DNA from 3 places in the Variovorax sp. J31P207 genome. Region 3 is predicted to be linked to each of the others. Evidence: predicted binding sites of a transcription regulator. Region 3 holds the regulator's gene; each other region holds the start of a gene.
What was found. Region 3 encodes FNR, which switches genes on or off when oxygen is low (the NO sensors DNR and NnrR bind a similar motif). Its sites were predicted from a motif close to TTGATNNNNATCAA; they were not measured.
Positions count from the first base shown of each region.

Region 1: QTI68_RS04915 (phenylacetic acid degradation protein PaaY) is a predicted target of FNR. The motif match lies at 3,712-3,725, and genes of this name have one in related genera.
Region 2: QTI68_RS15325 (universal stress protein) is a predicted target of FNR. The motif match lies at 5,291-5,304, and genes of this name have one in related genera.

Region 1 is NZ_JASZYN010000001.1:1,033,561-1,043,698, forward strand. Features, by position in the region: gene QTI68_RS04890 (cation:proton antiporter) at 1-496, opposite strand, end outside; gene apaG (Co2+/Mg2+ efflux facilitator ApaG/CorD) at 581-976, opposite strand; gene rpe (ribulose-phosphate 3-epimerase) at 1,046-1,741, shown strand; gene QTI68_RS04905 (hypothetical protein) at 1,731-1,994, opposite strand; gene QTI68_RS04910 (succinylglutamate desuccinylase/aspartoacylase family protein) at 2,088-3,086, shown strand; gene QTI68_RS04915 (phenylacetic acid degradation protein PaaY) at 3,064-3,666, opposite strand; gene QTI68_RS04920 (enoyl-CoA hydratase-related protein) at 3,829-4,629, shown strand; gene paaI (hydroxyphenylacetyl-CoA thioesterase PaaI) at 4,647-5,093, shown strand; gene paaK (phenylacetate--CoA ligase PaaK) at 5,129-6,448, shown strand; gene paaA (1,2-phenylacetyl-CoA epoxidase subunit PaaA) at 6,473-7,486, shown strand; gene paaB (1,2-phenylacetyl-CoA epoxidase subunit PaaB) at 7,514-7,819, shown strand; gene paaC (1,2-phenylacetyl-CoA epoxidase subunit PaaC) at 7,830-8,603, shown strand; gene paaD (1,2-phenylacetyl-CoA epoxidase subunit PaaD) at 8,600-9,124, shown strand; gene paaE (1,2-phenylacetyl-CoA epoxidase subunit PaaE) at 9,135-10,138, shown strand, end outside.
Region 2 is NZ_JASZYN010000004.1:147,330-157,467, forward strand. Features, by position in the region: gene QTI68_RS15295 (FecCD family ABC transporter permease) at 1-760, opposite strand, end outside; gene QTI68_RS15300 (ABC transporter substrate-binding protein) at 757-1,617, opposite strand; gene QTI68_RS15305 (bifunctional adenosylcobinamide kinase/adenosylcobinamide-phosphate guanylyltransferase) at 1,614-2,180, opposite strand; gene QTI68_RS15310 (TonB-dependent receptor domain-containing protein) at 2,177-4,063, opposite strand; cobalamin riboswitch at 4,145-4,381, opposite strand; gene QTI68_RS15315 (DUF904 domain-containing protein) at 4,451-4,669, shown strand; gene QTI68_RS15320 (cell division protein ZapA) at 4,669-5,001, shown strand; gene QTI68_RS15325 (universal stress protein) at 5,361-5,804, shown strand; gene QTI68_RS15330 (universal stress protein) at 5,846-6,271, shown strand; gene QTI68_RS15335 (malonate--CoA ligase) at 6,277-7,815, opposite strand; gene QTI68_RS15340 (enoyl-CoA hydratase/isomerase family protein) at 7,823-8,599, opposite strand; gene QTI68_RS15345 (Bug family tripartite tricarboxylate transporter substrate binding protein) at 8,682-9,668, opposite strand; gene QTI68_RS15350 (malonyl-CoA decarboxylase) at 9,747-10,138, opposite strand, start outside.
Region 3 is NZ_JASZYN010000021.1:24,792-34,929, reverse strand. Features, by position in the region: gene QTI68_RS37490 (bifunctional acetate--CoA ligase family protein/GNAT family N-acetyltransferase) at 1-1,919, shown strand, start outside; gene QTI68_RS37485 (sulfite exporter TauE/SafE family protein) at 1,938-2,648, opposite strand; gene hemN (oxygen-independent coproporphyrinogen III oxidase) at 2,675-4,090, opposite strand; gene fnr (fumarate/nitrate reduction transcriptional regulator Fnr) at 4,215-4,931, shown strand; gene QTI68_RS37470 (hypothetical protein) at 4,912-5,157, opposite strand; gene QTI68_RS37465 (FixH family protein) at 5,161-5,445, opposite strand; gene ccoG (cytochrome c oxidase accessory protein CcoG) at 5,471-6,919, opposite strand; gene ccoP (cytochrome-c oxidase, cbb3-type subunit III) at 6,942-7,865, opposite strand; gene QTI68_RS37450 (cbb3-type cytochrome oxidase subunit 3) at 7,862-8,008, opposite strand; gene ccoO (cytochrome-c oxidase, cbb3-type subunit II) at 8,020-8,643, opposite strand; gene ccoN (cytochrome-c oxidase, cbb3-type subunit I) at 8,654-10,093, opposite strand.

The DNA of each region.
Region 1 (10,138 bases), on a different contig from region 3:
CGGTCACGGGGCCCGAGGCCCGGGTGTCGATCACGACCCGGCTCAGCACCGCCGGCGAGGCCACGATCGCCATCAGCGCGATTGGATTGGCCACCGGGTCGGGTATGCCGAGCCAGTGCAGGGCCCAGAAGACGCCGAAGTAGGTCAAGGTCGACTCGAGCAGGCTCTGCACCAGCACCATCGGGTTGTGGCGGAACCAGCGCAGCGGCAGCCGGCCGCCGGCCTCGAACAGCACGATCGCCACGCCGAGCTCGAGCAGGAACAGGCTGATGCCCTGCAGCGGCCAGATCGCGCCCTCGAAGCCGGCGAAGCCGACCACGGTGCCGACGATCGAATAGCCGACCACCTTGGGCAGGCCCATGTAGCGTTGCACCAGGTGGCCGGCCGCGGCCGCGGTGGCCAGCAGCAGCGACCACAGCACGGTCGGCAGGCCGGCCGAGGGCCGCACCCACTCCGACCAGAAACCCAGCAGATCATTGGGCAGGAAAGACGTCATCGGTTCAGCTTGAGGGGGGCATCGGCACCCCGCGGAAGATCCAGAGCGCGCAAGGCGTTCATGGCGCGAAAGAGAAAAGCGTGCTCAGTGCAGCACGCGCGAGGTGGGCATGTCGCCCGCGTCGGCTTCCAGCACCAGCGTGGGGATCGGAACGTCGAAGCGTTCGCCGCGCTCGGTGACGAAGAAGAAGCTGCCATGCATGGTACCGCTGGGGGCCTGCAGCCGGCAGCCGCTGGTGTAGCGGAACGATTCCCCTGGCGCCAGCAGGGGTTGCTGGCCGATGACGCCGAGGCCGTCGACCTCCTGCGTGTGGCCGGAGGCGTCGGCGAAGATCCAGTGGCGCGCGATCAGCTGCGCCGCCACCGGGCCGTTGTTGGTGACCGTCACGGCGTAGGCGAAGGTGTGGACGCGGTCCTCGGGCGAGGACTGGTCTGGCAGGTAGCGTGGCTCGACCTGGACACTGATCGGTAGCGTGGACATCGCAGGGATAGTAACGGAAGGCTCCGGCGGCGCTGCAAGCCGCCGCCCCTGCTGCGACAATCCGGACCCATGAGCAGCCCCTTCAGAATCGCCCCCTCCATCCTCTCGGCCGACTTCGCCCGCCTTGGCGACGAGGTGCGCGACGTCATTGCCGCCGGCGCCGACTGGATCCATTTCGACGTGATGGACAACCACTACGTGCCGAACCTGACCTTCGGGCCGATGGTCTGCCAGGCGCTCAAGCCGCATGCCAAGACGCCCGACGGCCAGCCGGTGCCGATCGACGTCCACCTGATGATCCAGCCGGTGGACGCCCTGGCCGCGGCCTTCGCGCAGGCCGGCGCCGACTACATCAGCTTCCATCCCGACGCCTCGCCGCACGTGCACCGCAGCATCCAGGCGATCAAGGCGGCGGGCTGCAAGGCCGGTCTGGTGTTCAACCCGGGCCTGGGCCTGGAAGCGCTCGACTGGGTGATCGACGACATCGACCTGATCCTGATCATGAGCGTGAACCCCGGCTTCGGCGGCCAGAGCTTCATCGATTCCGCCCTGCGCAAGATCGAACTTGCACGCAAGCGCATCGAGGCCACCGGTCGCGACATCCGGCTCGAAGTCGACGGCGGCATCAAGGCCGACAACATCGCGCAAGTGGCGAGCGCCGGCGCCGACACTTTCGTGGCGGGCAGCGCGATCTTCAACGCGAAGGACTATGGGGGCGTGGTGCGGGCGATGCGCGAGCAACTGGCGACCGCCGTCAAGGCTTGAGCTTGTCGTTGTAGACCCGGTCGGTCACCGGGCCCTTGTCGGTGTCGACCAGGCCGCGCTCGAGGTCCTCGTGCGCCTGGCGGCCGACGCGCGGCGGGCTGCCGTCGGCGCTTTTCTGGCTGTCGGACGACTGGTCGTGCTCGTGCGGCAGGCGCGGCGCCGATTCGCCCTCCTGCTCGACCTGGGTATTGCCTCCTCCCGCATCCTTCGAGCCCTGGGCATCGGTCTTCGCGGGATCGTTCTTCGTGGCCATCGCTTGCTCCTGTCTGGTGCCTGCGTTTGTCTCACGGTACGGGGGAGAACGCGGTAGGACCGGCCTTCGCGGGCCTGTAGGATCGACAGCGAAATGACCGCCTCCACCGACCTCCTTCGCGTCCATGGCTACGCCAGCCTGCAGCCGGGGCCGCGGCTGATCGTCCTCGGCGGGGTGCACGGCGACGAGACCTGCGGCACCGCCGGCATCGAACGCATCGTGGCCGCGCTGGATGGCGGTTCGCTCCGGCTTCTGCGCGGCCAGCTGACCCTGGTGCCGGTCGCCAATCCGCTCGCACGGCGGCTGCTGCGGCGCGAGGGCGAGCGCAACCTCAACCGGCTGTTCCGCCCGTCCGCGCCGGGCGCCGAGCCGGCCGATTACGAGGCCCGCATCACCGACCTGCTGTGCCCGCTGCTCGATCGCCACGAGGTGCTGCTCGACCTGCATTCGTTCCAGAGCGAGGGCGAGGCCTTCGCGATGATCGGGCCGCGCGACAACCAGGGCCCGCTCGAGCCGTTCTCGCGCGCCTTCGAGGAAGGGCAACTGGCGCTGCACCTCGGCACGCCCCGGGTGGTCGAGGGCTGGCTCGATATCTATGCGGCCGGGCTGGCGCAGCGCGGGCAGGCCGCCGACGAGGCGGCGCCGGCCTTCGGCTGGGGCACCAATGAATACATGCGCAGCCGCGGCGGCTACGGCGTGACGCTCGAATGCGGCCAGCACCAGGACCCGGCGGCGCCCGACGTGGCCCGGCGGGCGATCCTGTCGGCCTTGCGCCTGCTGGGCATGATCGAGCCCGATCCGGCGGCGGCGCCCCCGCGGGCGCCTTCGCTGCTGCGGCTGGTCAGCGTGGTGGACCGGCTACACGCCGAAGACCAGTTCGTGCGCGAGTGGGCCACCTTCGACCCGGTGGCGCGGGGCGAGCCGATCGGCGTGCGCGAGGACGGCAGCATGCTGCACGCCGAACGCGACGGGTTCATCGTGTTCCCGAATGCCGAGGCCTTGCCGGGGACCGAGTGGTTCTATTTCGCGGTCGAGAGCGACCGCGACCTGACGCGGCCCGCGCCAGCCCTCAGCCGCGCTTGGTCGCGATGAGCGGCTTGACGTCCGGCGCCGCCACGCGCGGCCGCTCGGGCTCGACAGCGGTCAGGGCCGCCACTTCCTGCATGCTGGCCAGGCTGCGCAGTGTCAGCGCCTGGTAGGTGCGCGTGCCTTCGAGCTTCCAGGCCACTTCCTGGTCGCTGAGGGTGCGCATCACCTTGGCCGGCATGCCGGCGGCCAGCGAGCGCGGCGGGATCTTGCGGCCGGCCGGCACGAAGGCGCAGGCGGCGACGATCGAGGCCTCGCCGATCTCGGCCTCGTCCATCACCACAGCGTTCATGCCCACCAGCGCATCGCGCCGCACGATGCAGCTGTGCAGCACCGCGCCGTGGCCGATGTGGCCGTTTTCCTCGACCACCGTGTCGTGCGCGGGGAAGCCGTGGACCACGCAGGTGTCCTGCACGTTCGAGCCGCGCTCCAGCACGATGCGGCCGAAATCGCCGCGCAGCACGGCGCAGGGCCCGATATAGCAGTCGGGGCCGACGATCACGTCGCCGATCAGGACCGCGGTGGGGTGCACGTAGGCGCTGGGGTCGATGACCGGCACCACGCCTTCGATGGAATAACAAGGCATCGCGAAATCTCCGTCGTTTGAATTAAGGGTTATCCCTTGGCGTTTTTGACTTGCGTCAATCTCCGACCGATCCTATGATTAACCGACCGGTCGGTCAACGATACTTTTGACGCCGGTCAAGTCCCCCAGCCCCACGCCAAGAACCCAGACAGGAGACACAGCTTGTCCGACTCCCTCGTCCTCGCCGCCCAGCAGGGTCCGGTCCTGACGCTGACCTTGAACCGGCCCGCCGCCCTCAACAGCTTCACCGAAGGCATGCACCAGGCGCTGCGCGCGGCGCTCGACGCCGCTGCCGCCAACCCCGACGTGCGTTGCGTGGTGCTGACCGGCGCCGGCCGCGGCTTCTGTGCCGGCCAGGACCTGGCCGACCCGATGGTCGCGCCCGCGGCGCCCGGCGAGCCGCCCAAGGACCTGGCGCTGGCGATCAACACGCTCTACAAGCCGCTGGTGCAGCGCCTCAAGTCGATGCCGGTGCCGGTGATTGCCGCGGTCAACGGCGTGGCGGCCGGCGCGGGCGCCAACCTGGCGCTGAACTGCGACTTCGTGCTGGCCGGGCAGTCGGCCAGCTTCATCCAGGCCTTCGCCAAGATCGGGCTGGTGCCCGACACCGGCGGCACCTGGCTGCTGCCGCGCATCGTCGGCCGCGCCCGTGCGCTGGGCCTGGCGATGCTGGGCGACAAGCTGCCCGCGGCCGAGGCCGAGCGCATCGGCCTGATCTGGAAATGCGTGGACGACGCGGCCCTGACCGACGAATGCGCCAAGCTCGCCCAGCGGCTGGCCGCGATGCCCGCGAAGGCGCTGGCCGCCACCCGCGCCGCGATCGACGGCGCGCAGGCGCTCTCGCTCGACCAGGCGCTCGACATGGAAGCCGCGCTGCAGTCGCAGCTCGGCAGCGCCCACGACTACCTCGAAGGCGTGGCCGCCTTCGGCGCCAAGCGCGCCCCCGTCTTCACCGACCGATGAACGCAAGCCCCACAGACATGTCCGCCACCCCCGACCGCACTCCCCAGCAGACCGCCGAACGGGTCCGCGAGCGCATGTACGCCAACGATCCCGCCGTGCGCGGCCTGGGCATCGACGTGACCGAGGTCGCGCCGGGCCAGGCCACGGTCACGATGACGGTGCAGGGCCACATGCTCAACGGCCATGCCACCTGCCACGGCGGCTTCCTGGCTGCGCTGGCCGACACCGCCTTTGCTTACGCCTGCAACTCGTACAACGAACTGACGGTGGCCTCGGGCTTCTCGATCGACCTGGTGGCGCCGGCGCGCGAAGGCGACGTGCTCACGGCCCGCAGCTTCGAGCTGTCGAAGGCCGGCCGCACCGGCGTCTACGACAGCGAGATCACCAACCAGCACGGCGAGCGCATCGCGATGTTCCGCGGCCGCTCCTACACCATCAAGGGCAAGCCGGCGGTCGCTGACTGAACCGCCGCCGACCGAACCGCCAGAGGAGACACGACATGCCCGTCAAGCAACCCCAGCCCGGCGATCTCGACCCCATCGAGACCGCCAGCCGCGACGAGATCCAGGCGCTGCAGCTCCAGCGCCTGCGCTGGACCCTGCAGCACGCCTACGACAACGTGCCGCACTACCGCCAGGCCTTCGATGCCAAGGGCGTCCATCCGTCCGATCTCAAGCAGCTGAGCGACCTCGCGAAGTTCCCGTTCACGGCCAAGAAGGACCTGCGCGACAACTATCCCTTCGGCATGTTCGCGGTGCCGCGCGAACAGGTGGCGCGCATCCATGCTTCGTCGGGCACCACCGGCAAGCCGACCGTGGTCGGCTACACGCAGGGCGACATCGACCGCTGGGCCGACCTGGTGGCGCGCTCGATCCGCGCCGCAGGCGGGCGCCGTGGCGACATCATCCACGTCGCCTATGGCTACGGCCTGTTCACCGGCGGCCTCGGGGCCCACTACGGCGCCGAGCGCGCGGGCTGCACCGTGATCCCGATGTCGGGCGGTCAGACCGAGAAGCAGGTGCAGCTGATCCGCGACTTCCGGCCCGACCTGATCATGGTCACGCCGAGCTACATGCAGGTGATCATCGAGGAGTTCGTGCGCCAGGGGCTGGACCCGCGCGAGAGTTCGCTCAAGGTCGGCATCTTCGGTGCCGAGCCCTGGACCGAGGCCATGCGGCGCGAGATCGAAGGCAAGGCCGGCATCGATGCGGTCGACATCTACGGCCTGTCGGAGGTCATGGGCCCGGGTGTCGCCAGCGAATGCATCGAGAGCAAGGACGGCCCGGTGGTCTGGGAAGACCACTTCTACCCCGAGATCGTCGACCCCGAGACCGGCGAGGTGCTGCCCGACGGCTCGGAGGGCGAACTGGTCTTCACCTCGCTCACCAAGGAGGCGCTGCCGATCATCCGCTACCGCACGCGCGACCTCACGCGCCTGCTGGCACCCACTTCGCGCAGCTTCCGCCGCATGGGCAAGATCGTCGGCCGCTCCGACGACATGCTGATCATCCGAGGCGTCAACGTGTTCCCGACCCAGATCGAGGAGATCGTGCTGCAGCATGCCAAGCTCTCGGGCCAATACCAGATCAACGTGGCCCGCGACGGCCTGCTCGACACGGTCGTGGTGCAGTGCGAACTGCAGCCGCAGGCCGCGGCGGGCACCGATGCCGCCGAGCTGCGCGAGATCACGCAATGGCTGCAGCAGCGCATCAAAACCCTGGTGGGCATCTCGACCACAGTGAACGTGCTCACCCCCGACACCATCGAACGCACGCTGACCGGCAAGGCCCGGCGCGTCGTCGACCAGCGACCGAAATAAGGCCCCGCGCCGGAAAGGATCACCATGTACACCCAAGCGATGGATACGATGGGCAAGGAGCCCGGCGACGCCAAGAAGCCGATCCGCTCCGCCGAGGAAATGCAGCTCGAGCAGCGCTTCGACGCACGCATCGACGAAGGCGGCTTCATCGAAGCCAAGGACTGGATGCCCGAGCACTACCGCAAGACGCTGGTGCGGCAGATCAGCCAGCACGCGCACTCCGAGATCGTCGGCATGCTGCCCGAAGGCAACTGGATCACGCGCGCGCCGACCCTCAAGCGCAAGGCGATCCTGCTGGCCAAGGTGCAGGACGAGGCCGGCCACGGGCTCTACCTGTACTCGGCCGCCGAGACACTGGGCACCTCGCGCGACCAGATGGTCGACGCGCTGCACAGCGGCCGCGCCAAGTACAGCTCGATCTTCAACTATCCGACCCTGACCTGGGCCGACATGGGCACCATCGGCTGGCTGGTCGACGGCGCCGCGATCATGAACCAGGTGCCGATCTGCCGCTGCTCCTACGCGCCCTATGCGCGCGCCATGATCCGCATCTGCCGCGAGGAGAGCTTCCACCAGCGGCAGGGCTTCGAGGCGCTGCTGACCATGATGCAGCACGGCACCGAGGCCCAGAAGGCGATGGTGCAGGACGCGGTCGACCGCTGGTGGTGGCCGTCGATCATGATGTTCGGCCCACCGGACGACCAGTCGCCCAACTCGGCGCAGTCGATGCGCTGGGGCATCAAGCGCTTCACCAACGACGACCTGCGCGCCAAGTTCATCGACGCCGCGGTCGAGCAGGCCAAGGTGCTCGGCGTGACCCTGCCCGACCCGGACCTGAAGTGGAACGAGGAGCGCCAGCACCACGACCATGGCCCGATCGACTGGAGCGAGTTCTGGCGCGTGATCGGCGGCGACGGCCCCTGCAACCGCGAGCGCCTGGGCGCCCGCGTCAAGGCCTGGGAAGACGGTGCCTGGGTGCGCGAGGCCGCGCTCGCCCATGCCGCCAAGCGCGCCGAACCCACCTCACTGGCGGCCTGAGCGCCCCATCTGCAAGGAAAAGACGACATGACGAATCCCACCCCCGCCTCCGCCGCCGAATGGCCCCTCTGGGAGGTCTTCGTGCGCAGCCGCTCGGGCCTCGACCACAAGCATTGCGGCAGCCTGCACGCGGCCGACCCCAAGATGGCGATCCAGATGGCGCGCGACGTCTACACCCGCCGCCAGGAAGGCACCAGCGTCTGGGTGGTGCGCTCCGACCAGATCGTCGCCAGCGACCCGGCCGACAAGGACATGTACTTCGACCCGATGGAAGACAAGGTCTACCGCCACCCGACCTTCTACAAGCTGCCGGGTTCCGTGGACCACATGTGAGCGCCTGACCATGCAAGCTTCCATCGCCATCGAATCCACGCCCGCCGTGCAGTACCTGCTGCGGCTCGGCGACACCTGCCTGATCCTCGGCCAGCGCATTGCCGAATGGTCCGGCCACGCGCCGATCCTCGAAGAGGACATCGCCCTGTCGAACATGGCGCTCGACCTGATCGGCCAGGCCCGCGCCGTGCTGACCCACGCCGGGCGCATCGAGGGCCTCGGCCATGACGAGGACCAACTGGCCTTCCTGCGCGACGAGAAGGACTACCGCAACCTGACGCTGGTCGAGCTGCCGCGCGGCGACTTCGCCTTCACGGTGCTGCGCAATGCCATGGTCGCGACGCTGATGAAGCTGCTCTGGGAGCGCCTGCGCGACTCCTCCGACGCCGAGCTCGCCGGCATCGCCGGCAAGGCGGTCAAGGAGGCGCGCTACCACCAGCAGCATGCGGCCGACTGGGTGGTGCGCCTGGGCGACGGCACCGAGGAATCGCGCCGGCGCATCGAAGCGGCGCTGGCCGACCTGTGGCGCTACACGCCCGAGATGTTCGAGTCCGACGCGGTCGACGAGGCCGCGGCCGCCGACGGCCTGGGGCCGCGCTGGTCCGAGCTGGAGGCGCCCTGGCGTGCGGAAATGCGCACGATCCTCGGCGAAGCCGCGCTGGTCGAGCCCAAGGAAGCAGCCTTCCGCAGCACCGGCAAGAAGGGCGTCCACACCGAGCACATGGGCTACATCCTGGCCGAGATGCAGCACCTGCAGCGCAGCTTCCCCGGAGGCGTGTGGTGACTGTGACTGCACCCGCCGCGGCCGAAACGCGCTGCGCGCAGGCCTGGGACGTGCTCGGCACCGTGCTCGATCCCGAGGTGCCGGCGCTGTCGGTGCGCGACCTCGGCATCGTGCGCGACGTGATCGAGCATGACGACCGGCTCGAGGTCGTGCTGACGCCGACCTACTCGGGCTGCCCGGCGACCGAGGTGATCGAGCACGACGTGCTGGCCGCCATCGACCAGGCCGGCCTCGGCCCGGCCTATGTCACCTTGCAGCGTGCACCGGCCTGGACCACCGACTGGATCAGCGCCGACGGCCGCCGCAAGCTGTCCGAGTACGGCATCGCACCGCCCGGACCGGCCTCGCCCGACGGCACGGTGCCGATCCGCTTCTTCGGCCGCCGGGTCGATGCGGTGGCCTGCCCGCGCTGCGGCAGCAGCAACACCGAGCGGCTGTCGGCCTTCGGCTCAACGGCCTGCAAGGCGATGTACCGCTGCGTCAGTTGCCGCGAACCTTTCGAACATTTCAAACCGATCTGACGGGCCTCCCATGAGCGTCATCTTCCATCCGCTTCGTGTGCGCGCCGTCGAGCCCGACACCGACGAAGCCGTCATCGTCTCCTTCGACGTGCCGACCGACCTGCGCGAGGCCTTCGGCTTCACCCAGGGCCAGTACCTCACCTTGCGCAAGGACATCGAGGGCCAGGACCTGCGCCGGTCCTACTCGATCTGCGCCGGGGTCGACGACGGCGAATTGCGCGTCGGCGTGCGCAAGGTCAAGGGTGGCACCTTCTCGAACTGGATCAACGAGAAGCTGCAGCCCGGCGACACCATCAGCGTGATGGCGCCGCAGGGCCGCTTCTTCGTGCCGATCGAGCCGCAATCGAAGCGCCAGCACGTGGGCATCGTCGGCGGCAGCGGCATCACGCCGATCCTGTCGATCATGAAGACGGTGCTGGCGCGCGAGCCGCAGTCGCGCTTCACCCTCATCTACGGCAACCGCAAGCTGCAGTCCACGATGTTCAAGGAAGAACTCGAGGACCTGAAGAACCGCTACATGTCGCGCCTGGTGCTGCACCACGTGTTCTCGGGCGAGCCGACCGACGCGCCGCTCAACATGGGCCGCATGGACCGCGCCAAGCTCGGCGAGTTCCTGTCGAGCGTGGTGCCGGCGGGCAGCATCGACCATGCCTACATCTGCGGCCCGTTCCAGATGAACGACGAGGCCGAGGCCGCGCTGCTCGCGGCCGGCGTGCCCGAGGAGCGCATCCACATCGAGCGCTTCGGGGTCGCCGCGCCCGAAGGCGCGCCGGTCGGCGCCGTGATCCACGAGGCGAAACCGGGCGACGCCGAAGTGGCGAAGATCGTCATCGTGCGCGACGGCCTGCAGCGTGAGATCGAATTCCGCAAGGACCAGCCGAGCATCCTCGACTGCGCTTCGGCGGCCGGCATGGAAGTGCCTTTCTCGTGCACCTCGGGCGTCTGCGGCACCTGCCGCGCCAAGGTGATCGAGGGCAAGGTCCGGATGGAGCGAAACTTCGCCCTCGACAAGAA
Region 2 (10,138 bases), on a different contig from region 3:
TCTGCGCCACCGCGGTGCCGGTCGCCAGCGCCAGCACCGCCACCAGCGCGGCGCGCATGGCGCCGAGCGGCAGCCCGAGGCTGGCCGCCGTGGCCTCGCCGAGCGCCAGGCCGTCGAGCACCGGCGCCAACGCCCACCCCAGCAGCAGGCAGGCGACTCCGAGCCCGCCCATCACGGCGCAGGCGCTCCAGCCGACCAGCCCGGTGCTGCCGAGCATGAAGCCCTGGATGGCCTGCAGGATGTCGGCCGAGGCGATGGTCAGCAGATCCTTGGCCGCCCCCAGCACCACGCCGACGATCACGCCCGCCAGCAGCAGCCGCAAGGTCTGCTGGACGCCGCGCGCCAGCAACAGCGTCAGCAGCACCGCCAGCACCGCACCGAGGAAGGCCGCGCCGGTCAGGCCCAGGCGCACCACCCATTGCGTGCTGGTCGGCGACAAGCCGAACAGCCAGAGCGCCAGCGCGACGCCGAGCGAGGCGCCCGAGGCGCTGCCCAACAGGTACGGATCGGCCAGCGGATTGCGGAACAGCCCTTGCGCGATCGCGCCAGCCAGTCCCAGCAGCGCGCCCGCGAGCCAGGCGCCGAGCGTGCGCGGCAGCCGGATGTCGCGCACGATCTGCAGCGCCACCGGGTCGTCGCCGGCCGCCAGCAGGTTCTCGAAACCGGTGCTGCCGATGCCCGCGCCCAGCACCAGCAGCGCGCCCGCCAGCGCCACCAGCAGGATGCCCAGCCCCCAGGCGCGGCGCTGCTGCCCCTTCACCCGTGCTCCTGCAGGCAGCCGGCCATCAGGCGCGCCGCCTCGCCCATGCGCGGCCCGGGCCGGACCAGCACGTCGGACTGCTCGGCCGTGAAGCGGCAGATGCGGCCTTCGCGCACGGCCTTGATGCGGCCCCAGCCCGGCCGCTGCTCCAGCCCCTGGGCGCTGCGCTCGCCGACCATGATCAGGTCGGGATCGGCGCGGACCACGAACTCGGGGTTGAGCTTCGGAAACGGCCCCAGCGCAGCCGGCACGATGTTCCTGGCACCGAGCCGCGACAGGGTCTCGCCGATGAAGGAGGCTTCGCCGGCCGCATACGGGGCGCTGTTGATTTCGAAGTACACGCGCGTGCGCTTCACGCGCTCGGGCAGCGACTGGGCCGCCGCCGACACGCTGGCATCGATGGCGCGCCAAACCGCTGTCGCATCGCCGGTGCCGAGCACCCGGGCGAGCGCGTCGAGCACCCGCCGGACGTCGGCATGGTTCTTCGGTTCGAGCACCACCACCTTGAGTCCCAGCGCCTCGAGCCGGTCGGTGACGCGCGAGGACTTCGCCAGCAGCACCACGTCGGGCTTGAGCGCGACGATCGCCTCGACGTTCGGATCGATGCCGCCGCCGACCTGCGGCAGCGCCCGCACCGACGCCGGCCAGTTCGAATAACGGTCGACACCCACCAGCCGGTCGCAGGCGCCCAGTGCGCAGACCGATTCGGTCAGCGACGGCAGCACGGTCACGATGCGCTGCGGCGGCCTCGGCAGCTCGACGCCCACGCCGCGCTCGTCGACCACCACGGTCGCCTGGGCCGCCAGCGCGAGCGCGCACAGCCAGCCGGCGAACCACAGCCGGGCGATCCGCTTCATGGCGCATCCTTCAGGGTCAGCGGCAGCCCGGCGGCCATCAGCGTGACGCGCTCGCAGGCGGCGGCGACCTGCTGGTTCAGCAGGCCCAGGGCGTCGACGAAGGCGCGCACCTCGCGGCCGAGCGGAATCACGCCAAGGCCGATCTCGTTGCCGACCAGGACCAGCGGACCGGGCGACTCGCCGATCGCCTGCAGCAGCTCCGCGACCGCGCGATCGGCCGCCATCGACGCGCGCGGCGCCCCGAAAGGCACCATCAGGTTGGTCAGCCAGAGCGTGAGGCAATCGACCAGCACCAGCGTGCGGGGGCCGGCGTTCTCGCGGATCGCCTGCGCCAGCGCCAGCGGCTCCTCGACCGTTTCCATGGCAGGCAGGCGCGCCGCCCGATCCTCGCGATGCCGCGTCACGCGCGCCAGCATCTCCTCGTCGAGCGCCCGCGCGGTCGCCACCAGCACCGCGCGGTGCGAGGGCGAGCGCGCCAGCCACGCCGCGGCGATCTGCTCGCCGCGGCGCGACTTGCCGCTCTTCTGACCCCCGAGGATCAGTTCGCGGCGGACGATGCTCACTGCTTCGGCTGCCACCGCACGGTCAGGTAGGCGCCGATTCCGGCCTGGTTGTAGCCATAGGCGGTCTCGTAGTGTTCATCGGTCAGGTTGGTGATGCGGCCCTGCACCGACCAGTCCTTGGCGAAGCGGTAATCCACATAGAGGTCGATCGTGGTGTAGGCGCCGAGTTTGCGCGTGTTGGCCGTGTCGTCAAAGCGGCTGCCGACGCTCAGGGCCGAAGCGCCCATCTTCCAGGGGCCGGTGGTGTAGTCGATCGCCAGCGTCGCCTGGTTCTTGGCCCGGCGCGGCAGCTGCTTGCCGCTGACCTCGTTGCGCGGGTCGAGCGAGTCGTAGCTGGCATGCAGGCCCACGGCGTCGAACTGGCCGTCGTAGCTCAGCGTGCCGCCGGTGATGCGCGCCTCGGGAATGTTCTGCGGCAGCGTCGTGTTGGTGATGAAGCCCTGGATCTTGTTGTCGTAGCCAACCAGCTTCACCGTGTGGGCGCCCTCGGTCCAGGTGATGCCGATATCGGTGTTCTTGCCCTCCTCCGGCTTGAGCAACGGATTGCCGAAGCCCGGGTAGTAGAGCTGGTTGAACGACGGCGCCACGAAGCTGGTGCCCTGCGAGATGCTGACGCGCCAGTTCGGCGTGATGCGGTAGGCGTAGCCGGCATACCAGGTGTCGTCGTCGCCGAACTGCGAGTTGCTGTCGTGACGCGCGTTGAGCTGCCAGCTGTGGGGACCGGAATTGCCGTTCAGGCCGACGAAGCCGGCGTCGATCGTGCGCTCGGTGACCGTGTACGCGGTGTCGCTCTTGACCTTCTGCTCCAGGCGCTCGAGGCCGGCCACCACGGTGCCGATCGGGGTCGCGATGTCGTTCTGCCAGAGGTACTGGTCCTGCGTCGTCTGGAACAGGCCGGGCACGTTGAAGGGCGCGGCCACGATCGCGCGCGTGTCGTCGTCGCTGCGCGAGTAGCGCAGCTGGGTGGTCCAGTTGGACAGCACCCGGCCATTGACGCCGGCATAGCCGGTCTGGGTCCGCAAGGTGCCGCGGGTGTCGCGGCCGGGGCCGTCGTCGTAGTGGTTCAGGCCATCGGCGTACAGCATGCCGGCGTCGAACTTCCAGTCCGGCGTGAACTGGTAGCCGAACGAAGCGTTGGCGCCGGTCTGCGAGAACGGATCGCGGTCGGGGTTGAAGTTGCCGAACTGCACGTTGCGGTTGGTGGCCGAGACGCTGTTGACCAGCGTGCGCGTGACGTCGAGCGAGTAGGTCGCCGCGCCCGCGCCGCCACTGAAGCCGCCGGTGATCTGCTTGTAGCTGTCGCTGCCGATGGTGGTGGAGGCGCGCGGGTTGAACACCGTCTCGCCCGGCGCCGCCTTGCGCGTGAAGATCTGCACCACGCCGCCGACGCCGTCGCTGCCGTAGAGCGCCGAGCCGGGCCCCTTGACCACTTCGATGCGGTCGATCAGCTCGACCGGGATGTTGTCCCAGACCGGCGTGCCGAGCGTCGCCGAGCCGTAGCGCACCCCGTCGATCAGGAGGATGGTGTGGCGCGCCTCGGCGCCGCGGATGTACACGCTGCTGCCCTTGCCCAGGCCGCCGTTGGCCGAGATCTGAACCCCCGCCATGCGGGCCAGGATTTCGGGCAAGGTACGGCTGGCCTGCTGCTCGATCTGGGCCCGTTCGATGACCACGGTGTCCGACACCAGTTCGTCGATGCGGGCCGGCGCGCGCGTTGCAGTCACCACGGTTTCGGGCAGGGTCGCCGTGGCGGCCTCCTGGGCCGAGGCCAGGTTCGGCAGCGAAGTCAGGGAAACGATGGCCAGCGCGATGGCATGGGCGCGCGGAAGCGGGCACGACGAAGCGCTGCGGGCGGCGCAGGTGGACGAGACGACAGATTTCATGGAAGCGACAAAGATCAATGCCCGTCGCCGGCTTCCCCGCCGGCGTTTGGACGTCATGGCTGCGAACATGCTTCTCTCCATGCGGCAGCCGCCTCGTTGGCCGGTATCCGGGCTGGCAGCGCGGCCCTCGCCGCCTTCCCAGGCGCCTGTTTCAGAGCGCCCAGTGGCTGATTGACGAGGGTGGCATCCGAAGATGCCGTCTGCTTGACCGTTGCGGGGGCAGCGCAGGTTGGCTCGGCCCGATGGGCTCCGCCTCCTGCTTCCCGTTGAACTGCACCGCGTGAACCGCGGAGCGAGCACCAACGCGCGGAATTGTAGGGTTTCTTGGCATCTACCTTGCGCGCGACGATGCAAACACGCCGGCGCCGGTAACTACAATCGTCCTCCATGCCTGCACCGAGCCGTATTGACCAGATCGCCGAGCGCGTCGAACGCCTGCTCGTGCGCCATGAGGAAGTACAGCGCACCAATGCGCTGCTCCAGGACCAGGTCGACGCGCTCACGCGCGAACGCGACACCCTCAAATCGCGGCTCGCCGCGGCACGCACGCGGCTCGACGCCCTGCTCGACCACCTGCCCGCCGATCCCGGCCAAAACACTCCCTGATGAAACAAATCGAAGTCCAGATCATGGGCCAGAGCTACCTGCTCGGCTGCCCCGAAGGCGGCGAGCCGCAACTGCGCGAAGCGGTCGAGCGCGTCGACGCCGCCATGTGCAAGATCCGCGACGCCGGCAAGGTCAAGGCGCGCGACCGGATCGCGGTGCTGGCCTCGCTGAACCTCGCTTTCGACCTCGTGCAGCGCGAAGCCGCGCCCGCGCCTGCGCCGCCCCCCGCGCCGGCCGCAGCGCCCGCCGGCAGTGCCGAAGACGACGCACGCGCCGCGCAATTGGTCCAGCGCCTCGACCAGGCCCTTGCCGGCGACGGACATTTACTCTGAAGCTTGGGCGCGCAGGCGACAGCGGGCGTAAAATACGCTTCGTCTGCGGTGCGAAGCTGGGCTCTATATTTCCTTGTACCAATGCTCTCCGGAGCAGGGCTTGGAACATCGCTTGGCGGGTGTGATCATCTCGCGTCAGATGAACCCGAAGCCTTGCTGACCTCGCCCACCTGAACCCTGGTTCAGGATGCGGGTTCGGCTCACACTCGCAGACACCTTTTTTCGAAAGCCACGGCCCTGCAACAGGCGCCGTGGCTTTTTTTCTGCGCCGCAGCTTTCCCCCGTCGGCATGACGTGAATCAAGTCCGTCCCGGCGACCCTTGTATTAAGCTCTTGGCGGTCCAACCACAGGAGCATTCATGTTCAAGCGAATCCTGGTCGCCACCGACGGCTCCCCCCTCGCCAAGAAGGCCGTGGCGAGCGCCATCGCGCTGGCCTCGCAGAACGGCGCCGAGCTGGTCGCCGTGACCGTGGTGCCACGCTACCCGACCAACTACTTCGACGGCGCCGCCGTGTTCACGCCCGAGGACATCGGTCGCATCGAGAAGCAATGGGCCGAGGCGGCTCAAGCGTCGCTCGACGAGATCGCCAAACAAGCCGAGGCCAGCGGCGTCAAGGTCAAGACCTCAATAGTCAGCGCCGACCTGGTCGGCGACGCCATCATCGCCGCCGCGAAGAAGCACGACAGCGACACGATCGTCATGGCCTCGCATGGCCGCAAGGGCATCAAGCGACTGCTGCTGGGCAGCGAGACCCAGCATGTGCTCACCCATTCCGACCTGCCGGTGCTGGTCCTGCGCTGAGACCGGCCCGTCATCCCATCCAGAACAACGAGAGGCCTTGCATGAAGATCCTGATCGCCGTCGACGGCAGCGCGCACACCCAGAAAGCCATCGACTACCTGGCGAAGAACCGCGCCATGTTCATCGACGGCAATGAACTCGTCGTGGTTCACGTGTGCATCGGCGTGCCCGGCCATGTGACCCGCCACCTCAGCAAGGAGATCGTGCGCGACTACTACGCCGAAGAGACCGCCAAGGTGCTCGATCCGCTCAAGGCCACGCTGGCCAGCGCCGGCATCACCGGCTACAAGGTCGACCAGCGCCACGGCCATGCCGCCGAGGAAATCCTCAAGGCCGCCGCCGACTGCGGCGCCGAACTGATCGTCATGGGCACGCACGGCCACGGCCTGTTCGGCCGGGCGCTGATGGGCTCGGTCGCGACCAAGGTGGTGGCCGAGACCGACATCTCGGTGCTGCTGGTCCAGTAAGGCCCTCAGCCCTTGAACAAGGCCTTGTGCTGCTCTCGCAGCAGGGCCTTCTGCACCTTGCCCATCGCGTTGCGCGGCAGTTCGTCGACCACGAAGCAGCGCTTGGGGATCTTGAAGTTGGCGAGCTTTTCCTTGAGCTCGGCAATGATCGACTCGCCGTCGATCGCGGCACCGGCCCGTGCCGTCACGATGGCCACGCCGACCTCGCCGAAGTCGGCATGCGGCACGCCGACGATCGCGCTCTCGGCCACGCCGGCCAGCTCGTTGATGAACCCTTCGATCTCGGCCGGATAGACGTTGTAGCCGCCGCTGATGATCAGGTCCTTGCTGCGTCCGACGATCGTGACGTAGCCCAGTTCGTCGAACTTGCCGACGTCGCCGGTCTTGAAGTAGCCGTCGGCGGTGAACTCTTCCCGGGTTTTCTCGGGCATCCGCCAATAGCCCGCGAACACGTTGGGCCCGTCGACCTCGATATGACCGATCTCGCCGGTCGGGCACGGCTCGCCGGCGTCGTCGCGCACCCGCAGCTGCACGCCGGGAAGCGGAAACCCGACCGTGCCGCCACGCCGCGGACCCTGCACCGGGCTGTAGGGGTTGGAGGTCAGCATCGCGGTCTCGCTCATGCCGTAGCGCTCGAGAATGGTCTGGCCGGTGCGTTCGCGCCAGGCGTCGAAGGTATCGATCAAAAGCGGCGCCGAGCCGGAGATGAAGACCCGCATGCGGCGGCAGGCCTTCTTCGTCAGCCCGCGCTCGGCCAGCATCCGGACATACAGCGTGGGCACGCCCATGAAGACCGTCGCCTCGGGCAGCCGGGCCACCACGCGCGCGGCGTCGAAGCGGTTGAACCAGATCATCCGGCTGCCGCTGATCAGTGCGCCATGGATCGCGACGAAGAGCCCGTGCACATGGAAGATCGGCAGCGCGTGGATCAGCACGTCGTCGCCGCGCCAGCCCCAGTAGTCCTTCAGCACCTCGGCGTTCGACGACAGGTTGCGGTGCGTGAGCATCGCGCCCTTGCTGCGGCCGGTGGTGCCGCTGGTGTAGAGGATGGCGGCGAGATCGTCCTCCTGCTTCGGGGCGATCGCGTGGCGGTCGCTGCATTGCGCCGCCACGTCGAGCAATGTGCCGCTGCGGTCGTCGTCGAGCGTGAAGACATGGCGGGTGCCCGCCGCGGTGGCGATCGGCGCCACCCAGGACGCGTTGGCGCTGCTGCAGACCACGACGGCCGGCTCGGCATTGCCGATGAAATACTCGATCTCGGCGCCCCGGTAGGCGGTGTTGAGCGGCAGGAAGACATAGCCGGCGCGCAGGGTTGCCAGGTACAGCATCATCGCTTCGACCGACTTCTCGACCTGGACCGCGATGCGGGCGCCGGGCTCGAGGTCCAGCGCTTCCAGCAGGTTGGCGATCATGGCGCTGGCGCGGTCCAGGTCGCGCCACGAATAGCACAGGCCGTCGTCGGTCTCGACCGCGATCGCGTCGAGGTCGGAGGGAAACGCCGCGCGCAGCACGGCGAACAGATTGGCGTTGGAAATGTCAGTCATGTCGATCTCAAAAGACGGGAGGCCGCTTGGCGATGAAGGCGGCGATGCCTTCGCGATGCTCGGCGGTGTCGGCGTAATCGTAGGCGGTCGTCAGCAGCGGCGCGACGCCCGCCTGGGCGCCGGCTTGCCGCAGGGCGGCGAAGGTGGCTTTGTTGAGGCGCGCGGCTGCGGGCGCCAGCGCGGCGATGCGATTTGCGTGGGCCAGCACTTCGGACTGGAGATCGGCATCGGGCAGCACGCGCAGCAGGAAGCCGGCGTCGCGCAGGCGCTCGGCGCCGTGCACGCTGGCCGCCAGCAGCATGTCGCGCGCCAGCACGTCGCCGATCGCACCCTGCACCAGCGCTGCCTCGCGCGGCGCCATCGGAAAACCGAGCTTGGCGATCGGCGCACCGAACTTCGCCGATTCGCCGGCCAGCCGGATGTCGCAGCAGCTCGCGATCTCGAGCCCGGCGCCCATGCAGGCGCCCTCGATGCACGCGACCAGCGGCAGTTCGCAGGCCAGCATGGCGGCCAGCGCCGCCCAGACCTCGTCCTCATGGAAGGCGCGCAGCGGCTCGACCTCGAAGCGGAACGAGGGGTATTCGGAGATGTCGCCGCCGGCGCAGAAGGCGCCGCCCTCCCCGCCGACGACCACGCAGCGAAGCTCGGGCAGTTGCCCGAGACGCTCGAACACCTCGCGCAGCTCGCGCCACATGGCGCGCGTCATGGCATTCAGGCGGCCGCTGTTCGCCAAGGTCACGAAGGCCAACCGGCCCTCCGTGCGCAAGCCGATCGATGCCGTCATTCAAGCCCCCACGCTCGGCACTTCGTGTCCTCGCTGCCCCCCGAGGGGGCGCGAGCTTGCTTGGGGCGGCCCGGCGCGGCGCTCATTCCAACTTCGCCCCCGAAGCCTTGACCACCGCCGCCCAGCGCTTGATTTCCGCATTCACGAAAGCGGCGTAGGCGGCGTTGGTGACGTTCGGGATCTCCGAGCCGTTGCTGGCCCAGATCGACTTCAGTTCGTCGCTGGCGAGCGCCTTCTTCATGTCGTCGACGATCCGGGCCTGCACCTCCGCCGGTGTGCCCTTGGGCGCCCAGAGTCCGTACCAGGTCGTCACGGTGTAGTCGGGCAAACCCACCTCGGCGGCGCAGGGCACGTCGGGGAACGCCGGATTGCGCTTGCCGCCGGCCACCATCAGCGCCTTGATGCGGCCGGCCTTGATGTGCTGGGCCGACGAGCCGAGGCCGTCGAACATCACGTCGACGTTGCCGGCGATCAGGTCCTGCAGCGCCGGTCCGGCGCCTCGATAGGGAATGTGCGTGATGAAAGTGCCGGTCTGCAGCTTGAACAGCTCACCCGCCAGGTGGTGCGAGGTGCCGGCCCCGGCCGAGGCGTAGTTGAGCTTGCCCGGGTTCTGCTTGGCATTGGCGACGAAGGCCTTGAGCGTGGTCTCGGTGACCCGCTTCGGATTCACCACCACCACCTGCGGCACGTTGGCCAGCAGCAGCAGCGGCACGAAATCCCTTTCGAGGTCGTAGTCGAGCTTGGGGTAGATCGACGGCGCGATCGCGTGATGCACCGCGCCCATGAAGAGCGTGTAGCCGTCCGGCGCCGCCTTGGCCGCGATGCTGGCCCCCACGGTGCCGCCGGCGCCGCCGCGGTTGTCGATCACCAGCGTCTGGCCGGTGAGCTTGGTGAATTGCGCCGACAGCGGCCGCGCGAAGGCGTCGGTGCCGCCGCCGGCCGGGAACGGCACGATCATCGTCACCGGCCGGGTCGGCCAGTGCGACTGGGCGCGCACGCCGGCCGCCGCCATCGCGGCGCTCGCCGCCGCCAGGCGCAGCACGTCCCGCCGTTGAAAGCCTGAGGTCATCGGTTGTCTCCTGTTGTCGTTTGTCTGTCTTGCGCCGGGGCCCGAAGCGCGTCGGGTTGGAAGGACCCCAATGCTCTCTCAACCCTTGAGGAACAAGTCGTCGATGCCGCCGGAGACAGCCACCTTGCCCTGGGCGAGCCAGGCGCGGTGCTTGTCGAGGCGCTTGAGATCGTAGAGGTAGTTGACCATCAGGCCGTAGGACTGCCTGAGGCCTTTGGGCGACGGGTCGCCGCCCCAGTTGAGCCGCTCCACCCGCGCACCGTTGCCAAGATGGAAGCGCGCCACCGGATCGACCGGCTTGCCGTCGGCCGTGGCGCGTCCGAGGTATTCGGCCGCCGCGTGCAGCAGCAACTGCCGCACCGGTGACCGGGCGTCGAGCGCCAGCACCTCGTCGGCGGCGGCGAGGAAACGCTCGCCGGTCGGAGGCAGCGAGCCCACGGCCCGCCCCAGTTCGGCGGCCCGCTTCTCGT
Region 3 (10,138 bases):
TGGCCGGCTCCGACATCGTCCATGACGCGGCCATCCGCCGCGCCGGCATGCTGCGGGTGGAGACGCTGCAGGAGCTGTTCATGGCGGCCGCCACGCTGGCGCGGTTCCGCCTCAACCGCAGCGAGACGCTGACCATCCTGGGCAACGGCGGCGGCGCCGGCGTGATGGCGGCCGACGCCGCCGCCCGCGCCGGCATCCGGCTGGCCGAGCCGAGTGCCGCCCTGCTCGAGCAGCTGGCCCAGTGGGTGCCGGCTGGCGGTTCGTGCGCCAACCCGATCGACATCCTCGGCGACGCGCCGGCGGCGCGCTATGCCGCGGCGCTGTCGGCGCTGCTGGCGGACCCCGCGAGCGGCGCGGTGCTGTTCGTCCACGCCCCGACGGTGGCCGAGCGCAGCGACGAGATCGCTCGCGCCTGCGCGCCGCTGGTCCGCGCCAACGATCCGCGCGTGATGGGCTGCTGGCTCGGCGATGCCGACATGGCGCCGGCACGCCAGCTGTTCGAGGCGGCCGGCATTCCCGACTACCCGACGCCCGAAGACGCCGTGCGCGCCTTCAGCATGCTGCAGACCTACCGCAGCAACCAGGCGCTGCTGATGGAGGCGCCCAGCGCCAGCGAGAACCCGGCGCCCGACGTGCCGGCGGCGCAGCGGCTGCTCGAAGCCGCCGCCGCCGACGGCCGCGAATGGCTCGCCGAACACGAGGCCAAGGCAGTGCTGCAGGCCTACGGCGTGCCGGTGGTGCGCACGCGGATGGTCCCGGCGTCGGCCGAAGGCCTGCTGGACGCGGCCCGCGAGCTCGGCTATCCGGTGGTGCTCAAGATCGTGTCGCGCGATGTCGCCCACAAGACCGACGTCGGCGGCGTCAGGCTGGACCTGCGCGACCCGGCCGCGCTCGAACAGGCCGTCGGCGAGATGCGGCAGGCGCTCGCCACCCTGCAGCCCGGCGCGCGCATCGACGGCTTCACCGTGCAGCCCATGGTGCACCGCCCGCACGCGCAGGAGGTGATCGTCGGGGCCAGCATCGACGCGGTCTTCGGCCCGGTCATCCTCTGCGGCGGTGGCGGCATCGCGGTCGAGGTGACGGCCGATGTCGCGGTCGCGCTGCCGCCGCTCAACCGCAGCCTGGCGCGCGAGCTGGTCTCGCGCACCCGCGTGTCGCGGCTGCTGGCCGGCTACCGCGACCACCCGCCGGCCGATCTCGATGCCCTGCACGACGTGCTGATCGCGGTGTCGCAGATGCTGGCCGACCTGCCGCAGCTGGCCGAGCTCGACATCAACCCGCTGTGGGTCGACGAGCACGGCGCGCTGGCGCTCGACGCCCGGCTCCGGGTCGCGGCCGGCCGGGTGGCCGGCGCCGCGAACTTCGCGATCCGGCCCTACCCCACCCAATGGGTCCGCCAGGCCGAGTGGAACGGCCGCCCGATCACGATCCGGCCGATCCGCCCGGAGGACGAAGGCCAGCACCGGCGCTTCCTGCGAAGGCTCACCGCCGAGGACGTGCGCATGCGGCTCTTCCAGGCGCGCAGCGAACTGCCGCGCAGCGAACTGGCCCGGCTGGCCCAGATCGACTACGACCGCGAAATGGCCTTCATCGCCGAGGCCACGGCGGCGGACGGCCAGCCCGAGACGCTCGGCGTCGCCCGCACCGTCTGCGACCCCGACAACGTCGAAGCCGAGTTCGCGCTGGTGGTGCGCTCCGACCTCAAGGGCGGCGGCCTCGGCAGGATGCTGTTCGAGCAGCTGATCGCGCACGCCCGAAGCCGCGGCACCCGGCGCCTGGTCGGCATGATCCTGCGCGAGAACAGCCGCATGCTGAAGCTGTCGCGTGCGCTGGGCTTCGAGCGCGTGCCCAGCCTGGAGGATTCCGCCGACGTGTTGCACGTGGCCATGAACCTGGAACCGCCGCCGCCCGCCGCCTGAGCGGGACGGGCCCTTCGCTCAGCGGCACCAGGCCTCGACCTGGTGCGCGAGGTCGAGCCAGAGCGCCTGCAGCGCCACCCCCGCGAGCATCGCGCCCGCCAGCCGCGTGCCCCACTGCTGCGACAGCATGCCGGCGCCCGACCGCAGGCGCTGCCACAGCCAGGGCGCCAGCAGCAGCGACACCGCGCTGCCGGCCGCGAACAGCGCCATGACGGCCGCGCCTTCGAGCACGCCGTTGCCCAGGGCCGCCAGCATCAGCGCCGAATACAGCAGGCCGCAGGGCAGCGCGACCCAGAGCGCGCCGGCCGCCAGCACGCCGAAGGGGCTGCGGGTCATGGGCTGCAGCCGCGCCGACGCCCAGCGCCCGAAGCGGTGCGCCCAGGCGGGCTGCCGGCCCGAGGCGGCGAGCAGCAGGCCCCAGGCGAACACGAACACATGCAGCAGCAGCCACGCCGGGCGCAGCGCGCTCACCTGCTGGCCCGCCTGCGCCAGGCCCTGGGCAGCGGCGGCCGCCACCGCCCCGGCGGCCGCATAGCCGGCCACCCGGCCCACGTGGAACAAGGCGCCCGCCGGCAGCGAGCGGCCCGGAGACTGCAGCGCGGCGACGCCGCCCGCCGGTGCCCGCACGATGCGGATCACGCCCGCGCAGGCCGCGCCGCACATCGCGACGCAGTGCGGCCCGCCGGCCAGCCCCATCACGAATGCGGTGGCGAGCAGGGCGGACTGCATGGATCAGGCCGGCGCCGTGGGGCTCATCACACGATGCGCGAGAAGCGCGTGCGGTTGCGGTCGGCCTGCAGGTAGCGGTCGAACACCATGGCGATCGCGCGCACGAAGAACCAGCCCAGCGGCGTGACCTCGAGGTGGCGATCGCTGACCACCACCAGGCCCTGCGCCTCGAGCGGCGCCAGCGCTTCGAGCTCGGCCGCGAAGCAGCGCTGGAAATCGACCAGGTGGGCCGAGCCGATGGTCTCGAAGTCGACCCGGCCCTGGCACATGATCGCCATGATCACGGTGCGCCGCAGCACGTCGTCGCGGGTCAGCGCCAGGCCGCGCACCACCGGCAGCCGGCCCTGGTCGAGCAGGTCGTAGTACTCCTCGAGCGTCTTGGCGTTCTGGCTGTAGGTGGCGCCGACCCGGCCGATCGCCGACACGCCCAGCGCCACCAGGTCGCAGTCCGGCTGGGTGCTGTAGCCCTGAAAGTTGCGGTGCAGCCGGCCCTGCCGCTTGGCCACCGCCAGCGCGTCGCCGGGCAGCGCGAAATGGTCCATGCCGATGTAGACGTAGCCGGCCTCGGTGAACGCGGCGATCGAGCGCGACAGCATCTCGACCTTGGCCGCCGCATCGGGCAGCGCCTGGGTCGCGATGCGGCGCTGGGCCTTGAAGCGCTCGGGCAGGTGGGCATAGGCATAGAGCGCGATCCGGTCGGGCCGCAGCGCGCAGACCTGGGCCAGCGTGCGGTCGAAGGAGGCCGCGCTCTGGCGCGGCAGCCCGTAGATCAGGTCGACGTTGACCGAATCGAAGCCCAGCCCGCGAGCCGTCGCCATCAGGTCGAACACCTGCCCGGCCGGCTGGATCCGGTGCACCGCCTTCTGCACGTCGGGGTCGAAATCCTGGACGCCGAAGCTCAGCCGGTTGAAGCCCAGCGCGGCCAGGGTCACCAGGCGTTCCCGGTCGACGGTGCGCGGGTCGATCTCGATCGAATGCTCGCCATCCGGCGACAAGGAGAAGGCATCGCGCAGCATGCCCATCAGCGTCCGCAGGCCGGCATCGTCGAGAAAGGTCGGCGTGCCGCCGCCGAGGTGCAGCTGGCGGACCACGGCGCCGCGGCCGAGCCGCTCGACCTGCAGCGCGATCTCGCGCGCCAGGTAGTCCAGGTACTCGCGCCCCTTGCTCTTGTGGCGGGTCACGATCTTGTTGCAGGCGCAGTAGTAGCAGAGCGATTCGCAGAACGGGATATGCACGTAGAGCGACAGCGCCCGCGCGCTGGCGCCGGTGCTGCCGCGCTGTTCGAGCGTCTGGGCATAGTCCTCGGCCGTGAAGGCGTCGACGAAGCGGTCCGCGGTCGGGTAGGAGGTGTAGCGCGGCCCGGCGCAGTCGAACCGCCGCAGCACGGACGGCGCGGGCACCAGGGGGGGCGGCGTGAGGGCTGGAGCGGAGACGGGAGGCATCGCGGACGCAGGCATGGGCTTCGGTGTGTCACTATGCCGCCGTCGCGATCCGCAAACCTTGACCTGCATCAAGCATCCGGCCCACCCCCCCACGGACAATCCCCGCATGACCTCGACTGCATCAATGAAGCCCGAAAATATCAAGGTCGCCTGTTCCAACTGCAACCTGCGCGAGCTGTGCATGCCGGTCGGACTGGCGCCCGGGGAACTGCAGCGCCTCGACGACCTGGTCGCCACGCGGCGCAAGGTCAAGCGGCGCGAGACGCTGTTTCGGAACGGCGAGCCCTTCACCTCGCTCTACGCGATCCGCACCGGGGTCTTCAAGACCCGGGTCACCAGCGAGGACGGGCGCGACCAGGTCACCGGCTTCCAGATGGCCGGCGAGATCATCGGCCTCGACGGCATCGTCAACGACCAGCACACCTGCGACGCCGTCGCCCTCGAAGACTCCGAGGTCTGCGTGATGCCCTTCGAACGCATCGAGGAACTGTCGCGCGAGGTGACGGCGCTGCAGCGCCACGTGCACCAGATCATGAGCCGCGAGATCGTCCGCGAGCATGGCGTGATGCTGCTGCTCGGCAGCATGCGGGCCGAGGAGCGGCTGGCGGCCTTCCTGCTGAACCTGGTGCAGCGGCTGCATGCGCGCGGCTTCTCGCGCTCCGAGCTGGTGCTGCGCATGACGCGCGAAGAGATCGGCAGCTACCTCGGCCTCAAGCTCGAGACCGTGAGCCGGACGCTGTCGAAGTTCGCGGCCGACGGCATGGTCGAGGTCGAGCAGCGCAACGTGCGCATCCTCGATCCCGAGGCGCTGCGCCGCATCGTCAATCCGCCGGGCTGTTGAGCTCGGCCGCCGGCCGGGCCAGCAGCAGCGTCAAGGCGCCCGCCGCCGTGGCCAGCAGCCAGAAGGCAAAGAACCCGACCGTGTAGACCGCCTGGCGAGAGGCGCCCAACGCCTCGCCGCGCCAGTTGAGGTCGCCCGGATCGACCAGCGCGAACACCAGCACCTCGAGCGCGCAGGCCAGCAGGAATGCCGGCCAGAGTATCCACATCCAGCGTTGCGCCTGCATGGCTCAGCGCCTCGGCGACGGCACGTCGGCGCTCGGGGTGGCCGCGTGGTTGCGCCCGGCCACCGCCGGCATGAGCTTCTTGTCGGCCAGCGTGCGGTTGATCTCCACGCCCTTGCGGTAGTAGTCCTCGTCGACCACCGGGTCGGGCGTGCGCAGGGCCAGCCACAAGGTGGCGAAACTCGCGATCACCACCAGGCCCGGCCCGCCGATCACCATCCACACCAGCCCGAAGCGCCACCAGGGTGGACAGGGACGCGTCGCTTCGTCATGGCTGCTCTTGTCGGTCATCTTCTGCCTCCTTGGGGCCTGGATTTCATCGCGGGACCAGGAACACGGCCTTCTCGGACACGCTGCCCTGGCCGCTTTCCGCTCGAACGTCGAAATACACCTTGTGGGAACCGGCCGTCGCCGCGCCGTAGGGCAGCTGCAGCCGCACCGCGACCCAGCGCGACTGCGCCGGCGCGACCTCGACCACCGGCTCCGAGGACACGTGCAGCCCCTCGAGGCCGCTGGCTTCGATCCGGTAGCGCTGCACCTGCTCGGTGGCGTTCATGATCTGCAGGCGGTAGACGTTCTCGAGCTGGCCGCCCTCGACGATGCGGGCCAGCGAGGCGCGGTCGCGCACCACGTCGACCTTCAGCGGCGTGCGCGTCACCAGGCTCGCCAGCAGGCCGATGCACAGCGCGCCGAGCACCGCGCTGTAGACCAGCACCCGCGGCCGCAGCACGCGGCGCAGCACCTGGCGCGGCGTCCAGCGCCCGGCCATGCTGTTCTGCGTGGCGTAGCGGATCAGGCCGCGCGGGGTCGACATCTTGTCCATCACGATGTTGCAGGCATCCACGCAGAGGCCGCAGCCGATGCATTCGTACTGCAGGCCCTGGCGGATGTCGATGCCGGTCGGGCAGACCTGGACGCACAGCTTGCAGTCGATGCAATGGCCGAACTCCGATGCGGCAGCGGTCGCCCGACCCTTGGCCGGCACGCCGCGCGGTTCGCCGCGTGCCGTGTCATAGCTCACGATCAGCGTGTCGCGGTCGAACATCGCGCTCTGGAAGCGCGCATAGGGGCACATGTACTTGCACACCTGCTCGCGCATGAAGCCGGCGTTGCCGTAGGTGGCGAAGCCGTAGAACAGCACCCAGAAGACCTCCCAGGAGCCCATCCGGGTCTGCAGGAATTCCATGCCCAGTTCGCGGATCGGCGTGAAGTAGCCGACGAAGGTGAAGCCGGTCCACAGGCCGATCGATATCCAGACCACGTGCTTGAACCACTTCTTGACCAGCTTCTCGGCCGAGAAGGCGCCGTTGTCGAGCCGCATGCGCGCGATGCGGCTGCCCTCGATCTTCTCCTCGACCCACATGAAGATCTCGGTGTAGACCGTCTGCGGGCAGGCGTAGCCGCACCACAGGCGCCCCGCCACGGCGGTGAACAGGAACAACGACAGCGCCGAGACCACCAGCAGCCCGGTCAGGTAGATCAGGTCCTGCGGATAGAGCACCAGCCCGAACAGGAAGAAGCGCCGCGCGCCGAGGTCGAACAGCACCGCCTGCCGCTGGCCCCACTCGAACCAGGGCAGGCCGTAGAAGACCAGCTGCGTCGCGAACACCAGGGCCCAGCGCCAGCGGGCGAAATAGCCGCTGACGCTGCGCGGATAGATCTTCTTGTGGGCCGCGTAGAGCCCGACGTCCTCCTCGGCCGCCGCGATCGGGATCACGGTGCGCGGCTTCGGTGGCGTCGTCTGCTCGGTCATGGAAACGCTCATGGACAAGACTCGGGCGGCGGCCTCATTGCCCCGCGGCGGTGACCGTCTTGTTGTTCGACAGGCCCCACACGTAGGCGGTCAGCACGTGGATCTGCGCTTCGGTCAGGCGGCCCTGCTGCGCCGGCATCTGGTTGGTCTTGCCGCCGTTGATCATCGCGATGATCGCTTCCTGGCCGTAGCCGTGCAGCCAGATCTTGTCGGCCAGGTTCGGCGCGCCCACCGCCTGGTTGCCGACGCCGCCGATGCCGTGGCAGGCCGCGCACGCCGTGAACTTGCTCTTGCCGAGTCCGGCGCGCACCGAATCGTGCGGGCTGTCCGACAGGCTCAGCACGTAGTTGGCGAGGTTCTTGACGTCCTCGGCCGATCCGACCGCCTCGGCCATCGGCGGCATCGTGCCGATGCGGCCGAGCGCGATGGTCTCGTGGATCTTCTCGGGCGTGCCGCCATGCAGCCAGTCGCCATCGGTGAGGTTCGGGAAGCCCTTGCTGCCGCGGGCATCCGAGCCGTGGCACTGGGCGCAGTTGTTCAGGAACAGGCGCTCGCCGACCGCCATGGCGCCGGCGTCGGAGGCGAGCTTCTCGACCGGCTGCGCGGTGTAGGCGGCGTACACAGGCGCCAGTTCGGCGTTGGCCTTCTCCACCGCCTTCTCGTACTCGCCCTGGGTGCTCCAGGCCAGGGTGCCGCGGTAGCTGCCCAGCCCCGGGAACGCCACCAGGTAGCCGATGCCGAACACGATGGTCAGCACGAACAGGCCCATCCACCAGCGCGGCATCGGGTTGTTCATCTCGCGCAGGTCCTCGTCCCAGACATGGCCCGTGGTGTTGTCGGCGCTCGAAGGGCCGCGGAAGCGGGCCGTCAGCCACAGCAGCAGCGCGCAGGCCAGGATGCCGCCGAGCGCGATCGCGGTGACGAAGTGCGACCAGAAGGCGTTGACGAAGTCGCTCACGACGGGTCCTCCTCGAACGGCAGGCGTGCCGCCTCTTCGAAGGCCTGCGCGTTGCGGCGCGAATACGCCCAGACCAGGATGCCGATGAAGGTCGCGAACGAGACCAGCGTGGCGGCGATTCGCAGGGTGGTGATGTTGTCCATCGCGGTTGTCCTTACTTGAGTGCCAGGCCGAGCGACTGCAGATAGGCGACCACGGCGTCCATCTCGGTCTTGCCCTTGACCGCGGCCGGCGCGGCTGCGATCTGCTCGTCGGTGTAGGGCACGCCGACCCGGCGCAGCGCCGTCATGTGGGCGGCCGACTCGGCGCCATCCAGCGGCGCCTTCTCGAGCCAGGTGTAGGCCGGCATGTTCGACTCCGGCACCACGTCGCGCGGGTTGTTGAGGTGGATGCGGTGCCACTCGTCGCTGTACTTGGCGCCCACCCGGTGCAGGTCGGGGCCGGTGCGCTTGCTGCCCCACTGGAACGGGTGGTCGTAGACGAACTCGCCGGCCACCGAATAGTGGCCATAGCGCAGCGTCTCGGCGCGGAACGGCCGGATCATCTGCGAATGGCAGTTGTAGCAACCCTCGCGCACGTAGATGTCGCGGCCCGCGAGCTGCAGCGGCGTCAGCGGCTCGACGCCGGCGACCGCCTCGGTGGTCGACTTCTGGAAGAACAGCGGCACGATCTCGACCAGGCCGCCGACCGCGATCACCAGCAGGATCAGCACGATCATCAGGAAGTTGTTGGTCTCGATCTTCTGGTGCGAGAAGCCCGGGGGAATGTTCGAACTCATGGGCGTTTCCTCAGGCGTGGGCCATGGCGGGCTGCGGGATCGGCGCGGGCTTGCTGAAGCCCGAGATCACCGTCATCCAGACGTTCCAGGCCATCACCAGCATGCCGCTCAGGTACAGCACGCCGCCGAGCACGCGCACCACGTAGTAGGGATAGGTGGCCTTCACGCTTTCGACGAAGGTGTAGGTCAGCGTGCCGTCGGGGTTGACCGCGCGCCACATCAGGCCCTGCATCACGCCGGCGATCCACATCGCGGCGATGTAGAGCACGATGCCGATGGTCGCCATCCAGAAGTGCAGCTCGATCGCCTTCACGCTGAACATCTCGGTGCGGCCGTACACGCGCGGGATCAGGTAGTACAGCGAGCCCATCGAGATCAGGCCGACCCAGCCGAGCGCGCCCGAGTGCACGTGGCCGACGGTCCAGTCGGTGTAGTGCGAGAGCGCGTTGACGGTCTTGATCGACATCATCGGACCCTCGAAGGTCGACATGCCGTAGAACGACAGCGAGACGATCAGGAAGCGCAGGATCGGGTCGGTGCGCAGCTTGTGCCAGGCGCCCGACAGCGTCATCACGCCGTTGATCATGCCGCCCCAGCTCGGCGCCAGCAGGATCAGCGAGAACACCATGCCGATCGACTGGGTCCAGTCGGGCAGCGCCGTGTAGTGCAGGTGGTGCGGGCCGGCCCACATGTAGGTGAAGATCAAGGCCCAGAAGTGAACGATCGACAACCGGTACGAATACACCGGGCGGCCGGCCTGCTTCGGCACGTAGTAGTACATCATCCCGAGGAAGCCCGCGGTCAGGAAGAAGCCGACCGCGTTGTGGCCGTACCACCACTGGACCATCGCATCCTGCACGCCGGCGTAGGCCGAGTAGCTCTTCATCGCGCCGGCCGGGATGGCCGCGCTGTTGACGATGTGCAGCAGCGCCACCGCGATGATGAAGGCGCCGTAGAACCAGTTGGCGACGTAGATGTGGCGCACCTTGCGAACGCCGATGGTGCCGAAGAAGACGATCGCGTAGGCCACCCAGACGACCGCGATCAGGATGTCGATCGGCCATTCGAGCTCGGCGTATTCCTTGCCGCTGGTGTAGCCCAGCGGCAGGCTGATGGCCGCCGCCACGATCACCGCTTGCCAGCCCCAGAACACGAACGAGGCCAGCGCCGGCGCGAACAGCCGGACCTGGCAGGTGCGCTGCACGACGTGGAAGCTGGTGGCCATGAGCGCACAGCCGCCGAAGGCGAAGATCACCGCGTTGGTGTGCAGCGGACGCAGTCGCCCGTAGCTGAGCCACGGGATGCCGAAGTTGAGGTCGGGCCAGGCCAGCTGCGAGGCGATGACCACCCCCACCAGCATGCCCACCACTCCCCAGACGACGGACATGAGAGCGAATTGCCGCACGACCGTGTCGCTGTAGACAGGCGCGGAAGAATTCGGAGCATGCATCGCAGAGCCTTGTTGTATGGAACGGGCCCAGTGTCCGGTTGGGGG